DNA from 2 places in the Mesorhizobium sp. B2-5-3 genome. Region 2 is predicted to be linked to the other one. Evidence: predicted binding sites of a transcription regulator. Region 2 holds the regulator's gene; the other holds the start of a gene.

Region 1 (5,744 bases), on a different contig from region 2:
TGGCGACGTCGGACCGGCGTTATCTCCTGCCGTGGCTGATGCAGATGGTGCTGGCGGCGCGTGCCGGCGATCTCGATATCGTCGACGGCGTCTTCAACGATTTTCGCGCGCTCGATGCTTTCAGCCGCGAATGCACGGAAGCGGCCGCCATGGGCTTCGACGGCAAGACGCTCATCCATCCCGCCCAGATCGAGGCGGCGAACCGCGCCTTTGCGCCATCGGCGGAGGCGGTGGCCAAGGCCCGCGCGGTGAAGGAGGCCTTTGCGCTTCCGGAAAATGCCGGCAAGAACGTGATTGCGCTGGAGGGAAGGATGGTCGAACGGCTGCACCTTGCGCAGGCCGAAAAACTGCTGGCGAAGGCGGCGGCCGTCGGCGCATGATGTGCCGTGTTGGATTGCCGATCGCGGGCGATGGACTGACGACAGGAATTGAATGATGAAACTCTACCGCTTTCTCACCGCTCCGGACGACGCCAGCTTCTGTCACAAGGTGACGGCGGCGCTGAACAAGGGCTGGCACCTGTTCGGCTCCCCCACCTACGCCTACGACAAGAAGACCAAGACCATGCGCTGCGGCCAGGCCGTGGTGAAGGATGTCGAGGGCCAGGAATACGGGCCGGACACCAAGCTCAGCGACTGGTAGCCCCTCGCATCCACAGCCACGCCGCCAGCCAGGCGATCGATGCCGCAAGCATCGCCAAGCCCAGGTCAAGAGCCAGCTCCGGAACGAACGCACGAAGCGCGATCGGCACCGCGCCAATAAGATAAAGAGCGAGAGGAATGCGCGGCACGCCTCTTGCAACGGCGAGAGAGATTACAAACGCGAGCGTTCCAACCAGAAAAAGAACCGAACTGGCGACCAGAGCCAGACCGAGCGGTCCGGCTCGCAGCTCGACGATGGTTGTGAGCGGAAGCTTCGAAAATACCAGATTGATCACTGCTTCCACGCCTACCAAACTTGCCAACGCAACGAAGTTGATGACAAACGCGATAGTGCCGAACAGCCCCGCGCGCCGGCCAAACGCAAGAAACAGGCCTACGACGAGGCCAAGCGCCAATATCTCGGCGACTGGTGCGAGAAGTTGCGTCAGATCGGTGGTCGCGATGAGCGAGCTGCGTTTAGCCGCGTTGACCAGAAGAATAAGCGCGCTTCCCATCCCGGCGACGGCGGCAAGCCGATAAAGCGTGAGGCTGGGCACAGTCGCGCTCGACTGAACAATCGCGAAATTCTCCTGCTGAAGTTCTTCGGCTGGACTCTGATGCGAAATGACCGATTGCGGGCGGGGTGGGGCTGTTCTGGCGAGCATGTTCGTCTCCTCAGCTGGGAGTTCGGGAGCCGCGAAGACCGTAGGCCTGTTCCGATCCCATCAGTAATCACTGCTTACATCCTCTGGCCGGGATTGTAAACGGCGATTACATAAATCGCGGAATCATGCTACAGAGGCGGGAAGCTGCTCCACGGAACGAAGGGAAAGAGATGGCAAAAGCCAAGGCGCCTCATCGCACTGGTTACCACCATGGCAATTTGCGGGAGGTCCTGATCGATGCCGCGGTTCAACTGGTCGAGGAAGGCGGCCCCGACAATGTGAGCGTGCGCGAAGCCGCAAAACGTGCCGGGGTTTCCCCCGGCGCGCCATTCCGTCACTTCAGCAACAAGACCGCGTTGATGACGGCTGTCGCGGAGCAGGCAATGAGCCGATTCCGCTCGGAGATCACGAATGCGGTCGAGAAGGTTGCGACGGACGATCCGATCGAACGCTTTGCCGCTGTTGGAATCGCCTATTTGCGCTGGGCAATTCGAAACCCCACCCACTTCCAGATCATCTCGACACGCAATCTTATTGATTGGGATGCTTCGGAGTCGCTGCGTCACGATAATGAAGCGGTGCGTTCGCTGATGGAAGCGTCAATGGCAGAAGCACAGCGGCGAAACATGCTCCGGTCGGACGACATGGCAGAGACCCAGATAGCCGCGAGGGCGCTCGTCTACGGGCTCGCACGCATGTACATTGATGGACATTTTGCGCAATGGGCAGTGGCAGGACATACCGGGGAGCAGACTGTGCAGAACGTATTAAAACATTTCATCACACTCATTGTGAAATGACGGCCTGACGTAGAACCGGTCACTCGGCTGCCTCTTCGATCTTCTCCATATCGTCGTCCGACAGGCCGAAATGGTGGCCGATCTCGTGGATCAGCACATGGGTGACGATGTCGCCCAAAGTCTCCTCGTTCTCGGCCCAGTAGTCGAGGATGGCGCGGCGATAGAGCGTGATGCGGTTCGGGCCTTCGCCGGTCTGCGGGTTCCAGCGCTCGGCAATGCCGCGTCCCTCGAATAGGCCGAGCAGGTCGAAGGGGGTTTCCAGCGACAGGTCGTCCATGATCTCGTCGGTGGGGAACTCGGCGATCTGGATGACGATCTCGCCGGTCAGCTTGCGAAAATCCTCGGGCAGATGGGCGTAGGCCTCCAGCGCCAGGAACTCGATCTCGTCCATCGACGGCGAAAGCTGGTCGTGCCAAATGCGGGTCTTGTAGATGCGGGCCATGCTTTGTCCTTTGATCCCGGCATATAGGCTTTTGGGCCACAATCGGCAAATGACGCGGCGGCCAACCCCAGGATTGCTTACGGCACCGGGAGCCGTTTCGCATGGCTTGAGGCGCGGTCGGCTGTCCGACCCATGTTGGCCCTCTTATCGGAGAGGAATAAATTCCCCCATGAGTCTGCTTGACTCTTCGGGTCGCCTCTGGAATCTATAAGAACATAACAGGAACAATTGTGAGTGGACACTGACCGTCATGGCGATGAGCGCCGTGGCGCGGGAGACTGTTTTTGCCCTGCGCCGCCAGATCGCGAAGATCGAGGGAACGCTGCCCGAGCGCCTGCAGGCGCCGGCCGGCGCGGTTTCCGACGCCGGCATGGCCGCCGCGGACCGCACCGTGGTCCGGCGCGGCATCGCCGTAGCCAGGCCGGATGCTTTCCTGCGCACCGGCATCGGCCGGCTCGATGCCGCCCTCGGTGGCGATTGGGGCGGCGATTTGGGCGGCGGCCTGCCGAAAGCGGCCTTGAGCGAAATCCATGGCATCGAGACCCGCGATGCCGGAGCGGTCGCCGGCTTCGCCCTGTCGCTCGCCAGCCTGATTCTCAAGCCCAGCCTGATTCTCAAGCCCAGCCTGGTTCTCAAGCAAGGGCCGCGATTGCCGGTGCTGTGGATCGGCACCCAGGAGGTTTTTCGGGAGGCGGGTTTTCCCTATGCCCGGGGCCTTCACGCCGCCTTCGGCATCGAGCCGGAGCAATTGCTGTTTTCCGAGGCGCCAAGGCTCGCCGATGCGCTGTGGGTCGCCGAGGAGGCGGCCCGCATGACGGCGCTCGCCGCCGTCATCCTTGAAGTCCGCGGCAATCCGCAGCGGCTGGACCTGACCGCGACGCGCCGGCTGCACGCCCGCGCGCAGAGCGCCGGCCGGCCGGTCTTCCTGCTGCGGCAGGCGGCCGAACCCGAACCGACGGCGGCGCCCGTCCGCCTCATCGTCTCGCCGGCGCCGGCAGGGCCGCGCGACACGGTCGCCGGGCCGCTTGCCGGCTCGATCGGCCGCCCCGCCTTCACCATCAGCATCGGCAAGAGCCGCACGGCCCTGCCAGGACAATTCATATTGGAGTGGAACCCCGATGAACGCATATTCGATGAAAGACGGATTGGGGAAGAACGAGCAAAGAATCCTGTCCCTGTGGTTTCCCTATCTCGCGGCCGAACGGATCCTGCGGCAGCGCCTGGGGCGGTCCTGGCGTTCCCGACCGTCGGATCACCGGCCGCTGGTGATCAGCCATCGCGACAGCAACGCGCAGCGCATCTTAGCCCTCGACGAGCGGGCTGAGGCGCTGCATCTGAAGCCCGGCATGGGCATCGCCGATGCGCGCGCCATGCATCCGTCGATCGACATAATGGAGGCCGATGCCGAAGCCGACCGGCGCCTGCTCGAAGGCCTTGCGGACTGGTGCGACCGCTATACCCCGCTGGTGGCGCTCGACGGGACCGACGGCCTGTTCCTCGACGTCACCGGCTGCACCCATCTTTTCGGCGGCGAACGCGCCATGCTGGACGAGATCCTGTCGCGCTTCTTCCATCAGGGCTTCGACGTCCGTGCCGGCCTTGCCGCGACACCCGGCGCCGCCTGGGCGGCGGCGCGGTTCTGCGGCGACCGCATCGTTGCCGGCGGCGAGGAGGAAGCGCTCCTGGGGCCCTTGCCGCTGGCGGCGCTACGCATCGCGCCGGAAACCCGCGCCAGCCTGGAAAGTGTTGGCCTGCGCACGGCGGGCGCGGTGATGGCCGCGCCGCGCGCGCCGCTCGCCCGCCGCTTCGGTGCCTCCCTGCTCTTGCGCCTCGACCAGGCGCTCGGCCGTCTCGACGAGGCGGTGTCGCCGCGCCTGCCCGTCGCGCCGCTTTCGGTCGAACGCCATTTGGCCGAGCCCGTCACGCTGACAGAGGACATAGAACGGCTGGTGGGCATGCTGGCGACGACCCTGAAGATCGACCTTGAGCGGCGCGGCGAAGGCGCGAGAAGCCTGGCGCTGCTCTTGTTCCGCGTCGACGGCGCCGTCAGCCGCATCGCGCTCGGCACGTCGCGACCGATGCGCGAACCCCGGCTGATCCAGAAATTGTTCCATGAGCGGCTGGCCGCCCTCGAGCAGCATATCGATGCCGGCTATGGCTTCGACCTGGTGCGGCTTTCGGTGCTGGCGGCGGCGGCCTTCGACATGCCGCAGGCCGACCTGACAGGCGAAACGACCGACGACGGCGCCGATATCGCGCTGTTCGCCGACCGCATCCGCGCCCGGCTCGGCGAGGGGGCGGTTCTCAAGCCGGTCGCCGTGGAAAGCCATCTGCCCGAGCGTGCCGTCGCCACCATCCCCTTCACGGAAACCCCGCGCCGCATCACGCCGCCGAAGAAACCGGACAGGATGCAGGCGCCGATGACCATCTTCCCGCCGGAGCGGCCGATCCGGCTTTTCCGCTCGCCCGAGCCGATTGAGGTGCCGGCCACCGAAATGCCCGAGGGACCGCCGCTGAATTTCCGCTGGCGGCGTGCGCTCTACAGGGTCGCCCGCGCCGAAGGCCCTGAACGCATCGCGCCGGAATGGTGGCGTGAATTTTCGAGCGACGAAGCGGCGTCGACACGCGACTATTTCCGCATCGAGGATGCCGACGGCCGCCGCTACTGGCTCTACCGGCAAGGTCTCTATGGCGGCTCTGAAATCCCGCCGCGCTGGTTCCTGCACGGGGTCTTCGCATGAACGCGCTGACCGCCATTCCCTATGCGGAATTCGGCATCCAGTCGAATTTCTCGTTCCTGCGCGGCGCCTCCAAGCCGGAGGAGCTGGTGGTCGCGGCCAAGCTCATGGGGTTCTCCGCGATCGGGCTCGCCGACCGCAACACGGTGGCGGGTGTGGTGCGCGCCTGGCAGCAGGCCAAGGTCGAGACGCTTGCCTACCACCCCGGCAGCCGGCTGGTTTTTTGCGACGACACGCCTGATATTCTCGCCTATCCGCGGAACCGCAAGGGCTGGGGACATCTGTGCCGCATGCTCACGCAAGCCAATCTGCGCGAGGAGAACGAAAAGGGCGCGACCCTTCTGCGGCGCGACGACCTTCTCGAATGGGGCGAACTGATGTCGCTGGCGGTCCTGCCCGCTCTGGCGACAGGCGCGCAAGACAGCCTTGCCCTGCTTCGCCAGCTCAAGGACCGTTTC
Region 2 (5,744 bases):
GAGATCGGTCGGAAAGCTGTCCCCCTCGGCGACGATGACTGACCTGTCCGGCCGCATCCCGAGTGCCGCATGCAGCACCTTGTAGATGTTGATCGAGGTGGTATCGCAGACCACCGTCTGGCCGGCGGCGGCCCCGATCAGGCGCCCGAGTTGGTCGCCGAGTTCGACCGGCATGTCGAACCAGCCGGCGGTGTTCCAGGCGCGGATGAGATCCTGCGCCCACTCCTGCGTGGCGGCCTTCTGCAGCTCGCCGAACACGGCGGGCGAAGCGGCGCCCAGCGAATTGCCGTCGAGATAGATCACCCCCTGGGGCAAGGTGAAGCGGTCACGCATGGCACGCAGCGGATCCGCGGTGTCCATTGCCTCGATCGCTGCGAGATCGGGAATTTTGCTCATGGTCGCGATGTTCCTCGGTGAGAAGAGCGCCCTGGAAACGGGCCGGCTGTTTTGCCGCCCGGGCAAGGGCTGGCCGCATAGACGCGCAAGAACAGGGTGAACGCCCGGTTCGATCTTTGCTCGATTTCCGCCCGAGGCAGTTCCTCGAGCACCCCAACGATCCGGCGAACCTGGAGATCGCCGATCAAAAGACTGATGTAGATGTCGGCGGCTTCGGCAGGATCGTCACAGGCGATCAGGCCGGCCCGACTTGCGGTTCGAAGCAGGTCGCCAACAAGCGGCATTATGGTATTGCGGCCGAATTGCGCGATCGATTGGCCAAGCGTGCCTGTATCGTTGACGTCGCCGGCCGCGGCGCGATTGAGCGCCACCGCCTTGTCGCCCGTCACGAGGGTCAGCAGGACTGGCCCGAGCAAGTTCAGGGTTTCGAGCGGATCGCGCGCCTGGTGAAGGGCGTCCTCCAGCAGCTTCCTTGCCTCTCCCGCATTGGCTTCGATCAAGGATCGAAACAGGGTCTGCTTGTTGCCGTACCAGTTGTAGAGGGTTTCGTTCGAGGCCGATGCCCGCTTGGCGATAGCAAGCAGGGAGGCGCTCTTGTAGCCGGTTTCCCGGAGCACCGCATAGGCGGCCTCCTCTATCCGTTCGCGTCGCGCGGCCTGCTTCGGCGTGATCATTGGTGTTCCTCTTCGAAAACCGTACATTATTATACGGTTTCGTCAAGCGAACGGGAAGCAAGGAGCGAGCGAACGCAGCCCATCGCGACCAGTGGTGGTGTCTGGCCGTTTTCCGGCGGAAGTTGGCATTTTGGTTTCGTTTCGTTCACGAGCCGCAGGGGTTTCTAATCCGCCCAAACGCACCCCGCACCTGCCGGTCACCCAGCTTGCAGGCTTGTGCCAAGAGTGGAGACCGGTCGGGCCACAGGCCATTAACCAAAATAGTTTCAAAGGGCCCGGGAGCGCATTGACGACGGACCGCGCTGGCAGGATGCTGGCTGCGGGAGGGCATTTCGTTTCCGTCGCCTTAAGAAATTCATTAAACTTTAAATGGTTGCGGAACACAACTGGAACAGATAGTGTTTGTTCTGGGTTTGTTTTCTGATTCTGGTTCCAGACCCTTCGTGCAATGCCTTTGGGGGCCGCCATGCTCACGCGCAAGCAACATGAACTCTTGATGTTCATCCATGAACGGCTGAAGGAAAGCGGCATTCCGCCGTCCTTCGACGAGATGAAGGAAGCGCTGGACCTCGCCTCCAAGTCGGGAATTCATCGGCTGATCACGGCGTTGGAGGAGCGCGGCTTCATTCGCCGCCTGCCCAACCGGGCGCGCGCGCTGGAGGTGCTGCGCCTGCCGGACTCGATCGCGCCGGGTCTTAACGCGGCAAAGAAGTTCTCCCCGAGCGTCATCCAGGGCAGCCTCGGACAGGGCAGCAGCCCTAGCCGGCAGATCAAGCCGGCGACGTCTTCGCGTCTGCCCGCTGCCGGCAATGACGACGATGCGGTTTCAGCGGTGTCGATCCCGGTCATGGGTCGCATCGCAGCGGGTGTGCCGATCGACGCCATCCAGCATCAGACGCATTCCATTTCAGTGCCGCCTGACATGATCATGGGCGGCGAACACTATGCGCTGGAGGTCAAGGGCGATTCGATGATCGAGGCCGGCATTTTCGACGGCGACACGGTCATCATCCGCAATGCCGACACCGCAAGTCCCGGCGAGATCATCGTGGCCCTGGTGGACGAGGAGGAAGCAACGCTGAAGCGCTTCCGCCGAAAGGGTGCTTCGATTGCGCTCGAGGCTGCCAATCCGGCCTATGAAACACGTATTTTCGGACCGGACAGGGTCAAGGTGCAAGGCAAGCTGGTCGGCCTGATCAGGCGCTACTGAGCGGGGTCGGCGGTGGGCTTTTCGGGTTTACGGTAAGGCGGCAGTCCCCTTGCCTCGCGTGAGAATTTCCGCTGTTCGTGCCAAGGCCGATATGGCCTGTCGACGGCAAAGCTGACCCGTGCCGGTGCCGTCGCCGATTGCTGGTCGAAGAAGACGGCGGCACTTCCCTTACGAGCGAGCTGCCGCTTGGTGATGACGAGAACCAGCGGATTGTGGCAGGGATCGTAGCCTGCGGGGTCGTTGATGACGATCAGATCCGCATAGGAGCAGGCCCTCCAGGCGTCCTTGCGATCCTCCACCTGCGCGATGATCGCCCCCGAGGTATGCCGGGCCATGCACAGGCCCGTGAAGCAATAGAAAGGCGCTCCCGCCGGAAGTTGCGCGGGATCGAAGATGTCGAACTGTCGGTCTCCGCTGTCGAACAGTTCCGGCGCAACGATGGTTTCGGACTTCAGCGCGCGTTTCCAATTATCGACGGTGAATTCGTTCGGGCGCGCCCGGTTGATCGCGAGCTCGCCGCCGCCGATCGGCAACGCCACCAGGCGGGCATCCTCCGAAATCAGCACGTCCGGCGTGCGCGTGTCCGAGACGGTCAACAGGCCGGCGAGCGCGAAGGGAAGTGCCGCCAGCCGCAGCCATGTCGTGGCCATCGTCGCGATGACCAGGGCGATCGCCACCAGAAGGACGGATTGCTGCGAAATCAACCCGACCGCGTCGACCGGCGAGCGTTGCGAGATCCATCCTGATATGGCGATCATCGCGGTCAGTCCCTTCCCCATCAGATAAAGGGATGGTCCATCGAACCCGAACGGCATCAGCAGCGCGCTGGCAACCGCAAGGAACATCACGACCGAAACGATCGGCATGACGGCAAGATTGGCGAACAGGCTGAGCGGCGACACGCGCTGGAAATGCCAGATGGCGAAAAGCGCCGTGGCGCTTCCCGCGATAATCGAGGTCATCGCGAGCCCACCTGTCGCCAGCAGCAATTTTCGCGTCAGGAGGCCGGGCAAGGTCCGTTGCGGCGGCGGGGTCCGCGCTTTGTCGGCTTTGCGATCCGACCAGCCGGCATAGGCGCCCACCAGGGCCGCGGTGGCGGCGAACGACATCTGGAAGCTCGGCCCTACCACCTCGTGCGGCGACACCACGATGACGGCGATCGCCGAAATAGCCAGATTGCGCATGGTGAGTGCCGCCCGATCGAACAGAACGGCGATCAGCATCACCGCCAGCATGATGAAGCTGCGTTCGGCGGCGACAACGACGCCCGAAATGACGAGATAGGCGGCGATCGAGAAAAGTGCCGCCGCGGCCGCGTATTTCTTGACCGGCCGGCGGGAGGAAAAATTCGGAAACAGCGCGAAGCCGCCACGCAGCAGACCCATGACGGTGCCGGCGACCAGCGCCATGTGCAGCCCGGAAATTGAGATGATGTGGTAGATGCCGGTGCGTCGCATCGCTTCGTTGATCTCGTCGGGAATCCCGGCGCGCACACCCACGATCAGCGCCGCGGCGATCTCGCCCTCGGCACCGCCGATGCTGCCCCTGATATGGTCGGCAATGCTTTCGCGAGCACTCTCGATGGCGGCTGAAAGGGCGGCCCACAGCGGCCTGTCATCGGCTGAGACGATTTTGGGGTTGCCGAGAAAGAAGCCGCTGGCGCCTATGCCGGCGAAGTAGCTGTCGAAGGAAAAGTCGTAGCTGTCCGGCCGCACCGGTCCGGTCGGCGGCAACAGCCTGGCATAGCCGGTCACGAGCGAACCGGCCGTCACTTCAGCCGGCACCTTGCGTGCCGAAAGGCGAACGCGCTCGGGCGCGTAGCGTAGTTTCGGCCGCGCGGTCGATGTCACATCGATGGTCAGCCGGATGCGGCCGGTCTCCATCTGGTCGACCGAAACGACGCGGCCGGTGATTTGCGTGGAGATCTCCGAGCCCAGCATCCGCGTTCCCGCCCGCCACGTCTCGACTTTGCCGGCGAGCATGCCGAGCGCGCACAACAGCGCCGCCATGAAGCACAGATGCGTTTTCGGCCATGAGCGTGAAACGAGCGCGCACAGCGACATCAGGATCGCGACCGCGACAGGCTTGGCAAAGCCCGGCTCCGCCGCCAACGAAAAATACGCAATCGATCCGCATGCCAGGAACACCGGGACGAGCAGGAAGCCTATGCCCCGATCGAGTTCGAGCTCGGACGCTCTGGCCACGCCGTTGCGCAGACGAGGCCATGAAGCACGGCCGAACTCACGGCGCAGACGCACGGCCGCGCCGGCTGCGGGAATGCCGGGCGGCGTGGAAACATCCGCCGGCGGCGACTTGCCCGGCTGCTGTAGGGGCGGCAACGCCAGCGGCAATGAGGCGGGCGCGGGCATGGCAAAAAGAGAGCGTTCGCTGACGCCGGCAACGACGTCCTCGCCTTCCTCCGCGCCCCGGCCCGCTCCAGCCATCGGGTCTGCCCCTTGCGCCCTCGACACCCTATGCTACATGAACGCGCGACGCGCGAAAGTGCGTGTGATCCGCACCCCGCTCCAGACGTTTCCCGAGAGTTGTATGTCCGACAAGGTTGTCACCCGTTTTGCCCCCTCGCCCACCGGCTACCTGCACATCGGCGGCGCGCGTACGGCGCTCTTCAACTGGCTCTACGCCAAGCACACCGGCGGTACGATGCTGCTGCGCATCGAGGACACCGACCGCGAGCGCTCCACCGATGCGGCGACAGCAGCCATTCTCGAAGGACTGACTTGGCTCGGCCTCACCTGGGACGGCGACGCCGTCTCGCAGTTCGAGCGCGCGCCGCGCCATCGCGAGGTGGCCGAGGAGCTGGTGCGCATGGGCAAGGCTTACTACAGCTACGAGACCCCTGCCGAGCTTGAGGCAATGCGCGACGCGGCGCGGGTCAAGGGCCTGCCGCCGCGCTATGACGGAAGCTGGCGTGACCGCGACCCTTCGCAGGCGCCTCCTGGCGTCAAGGGCGCGATCCGCATCAAGGCGCCGACCAAAGGCGAGACGGTGGTGCATGACCGTGTCCAGGGCGACGTGCGCTTTCCCAACAAGGATCTGGACGACTTCATCATCCTGCGCTCGGACGGCAATCCGACCTACATGCATGCCGTCGTCGTTGACGACCACGACATGGGCGTCACCCACATCATCCGTGGCGACGACCACCTGACCAATGCCGCCCGCCAGACCGTGATCTACAACGCCATGGGCTGGGATGTGCCTTCAATGTCGCACATACCGCTGATCCACGGCGCCGACGGCGCCAAGCTGTCGAAGCGGCACGGCGCGCTGGGCGTGGAGGCCTACCGCGCCATGGGCTACCTGCCCGAAGCGCTGTTGAACTATCTGGCTCGGCTCGGCTGGAGCCACGGCGACGACGAGATCATGTCGATCCAGGACATGATCGCCTGGTTCGATATCGGCGATGTGAACAAGGGCGCCGCCCGCTTCGATTTCGCCAAGCT

What was found. The regulator LexA, encoded in region 2, represses DNA repair genes until DNA is damaged. The targets are predictions, from matches to a motif close to TGTTCNNNNTGTGTTCNG.
Region 1: a site for LexA is predicted at 2,758-2,775, ahead of FJ867_RS02870 (metallopeptidase family protein). Genes of this name have one in related genera too.

The regions. Positions count from the first base shown of each region.
Region 1 is NZ_VFUS01000001.1:545,640-551,383, reverse strand. It holds gene FJ867_RS02890 (CoA ester lyase) at 1-380, shown strand, start outside; gene FJ867_RS02885 (DUF1737 domain-containing protein) at 436-642, shown strand; gene FJ867_RS02880 (hypothetical protein) at 629-1,306, opposite strand; gene FJ867_RS02875 (TetR/AcrR family transcriptional regulator) at 1,477-2,106, shown strand; gene FJ867_RS02870 (metallopeptidase family protein) at 2,126-2,548, opposite strand; gene FJ867_RS28945 (hypothetical protein) at 2,799-3,872, shown strand; gene FJ867_RS02860 (DUF6504 family protein) at 3,814-5,289, shown strand; gene FJ867_RS02855 (error-prone DNA polymerase) at 5,286-5,744, shown strand, end outside.
Region 2 is NZ_VFUS01000011.1:51,699-57,442, reverse strand. It holds gene kynU (kynureninase) at 1-396, opposite strand, end outside; gene FJ867_RS22975 (TetR/AcrR family transcriptional regulator C-terminal domain-containing protein) at 393-1,070, opposite strand; gene lexA (transcriptional repressor LexA) at 1,537-2,280, shown strand; gene FJ867_RS22965 (ComEC/Rec2 family competence protein) at 2,274-4,724, opposite strand; gene gltX (glutamate--tRNA ligase) at 4,828-5,744, shown strand, end outside.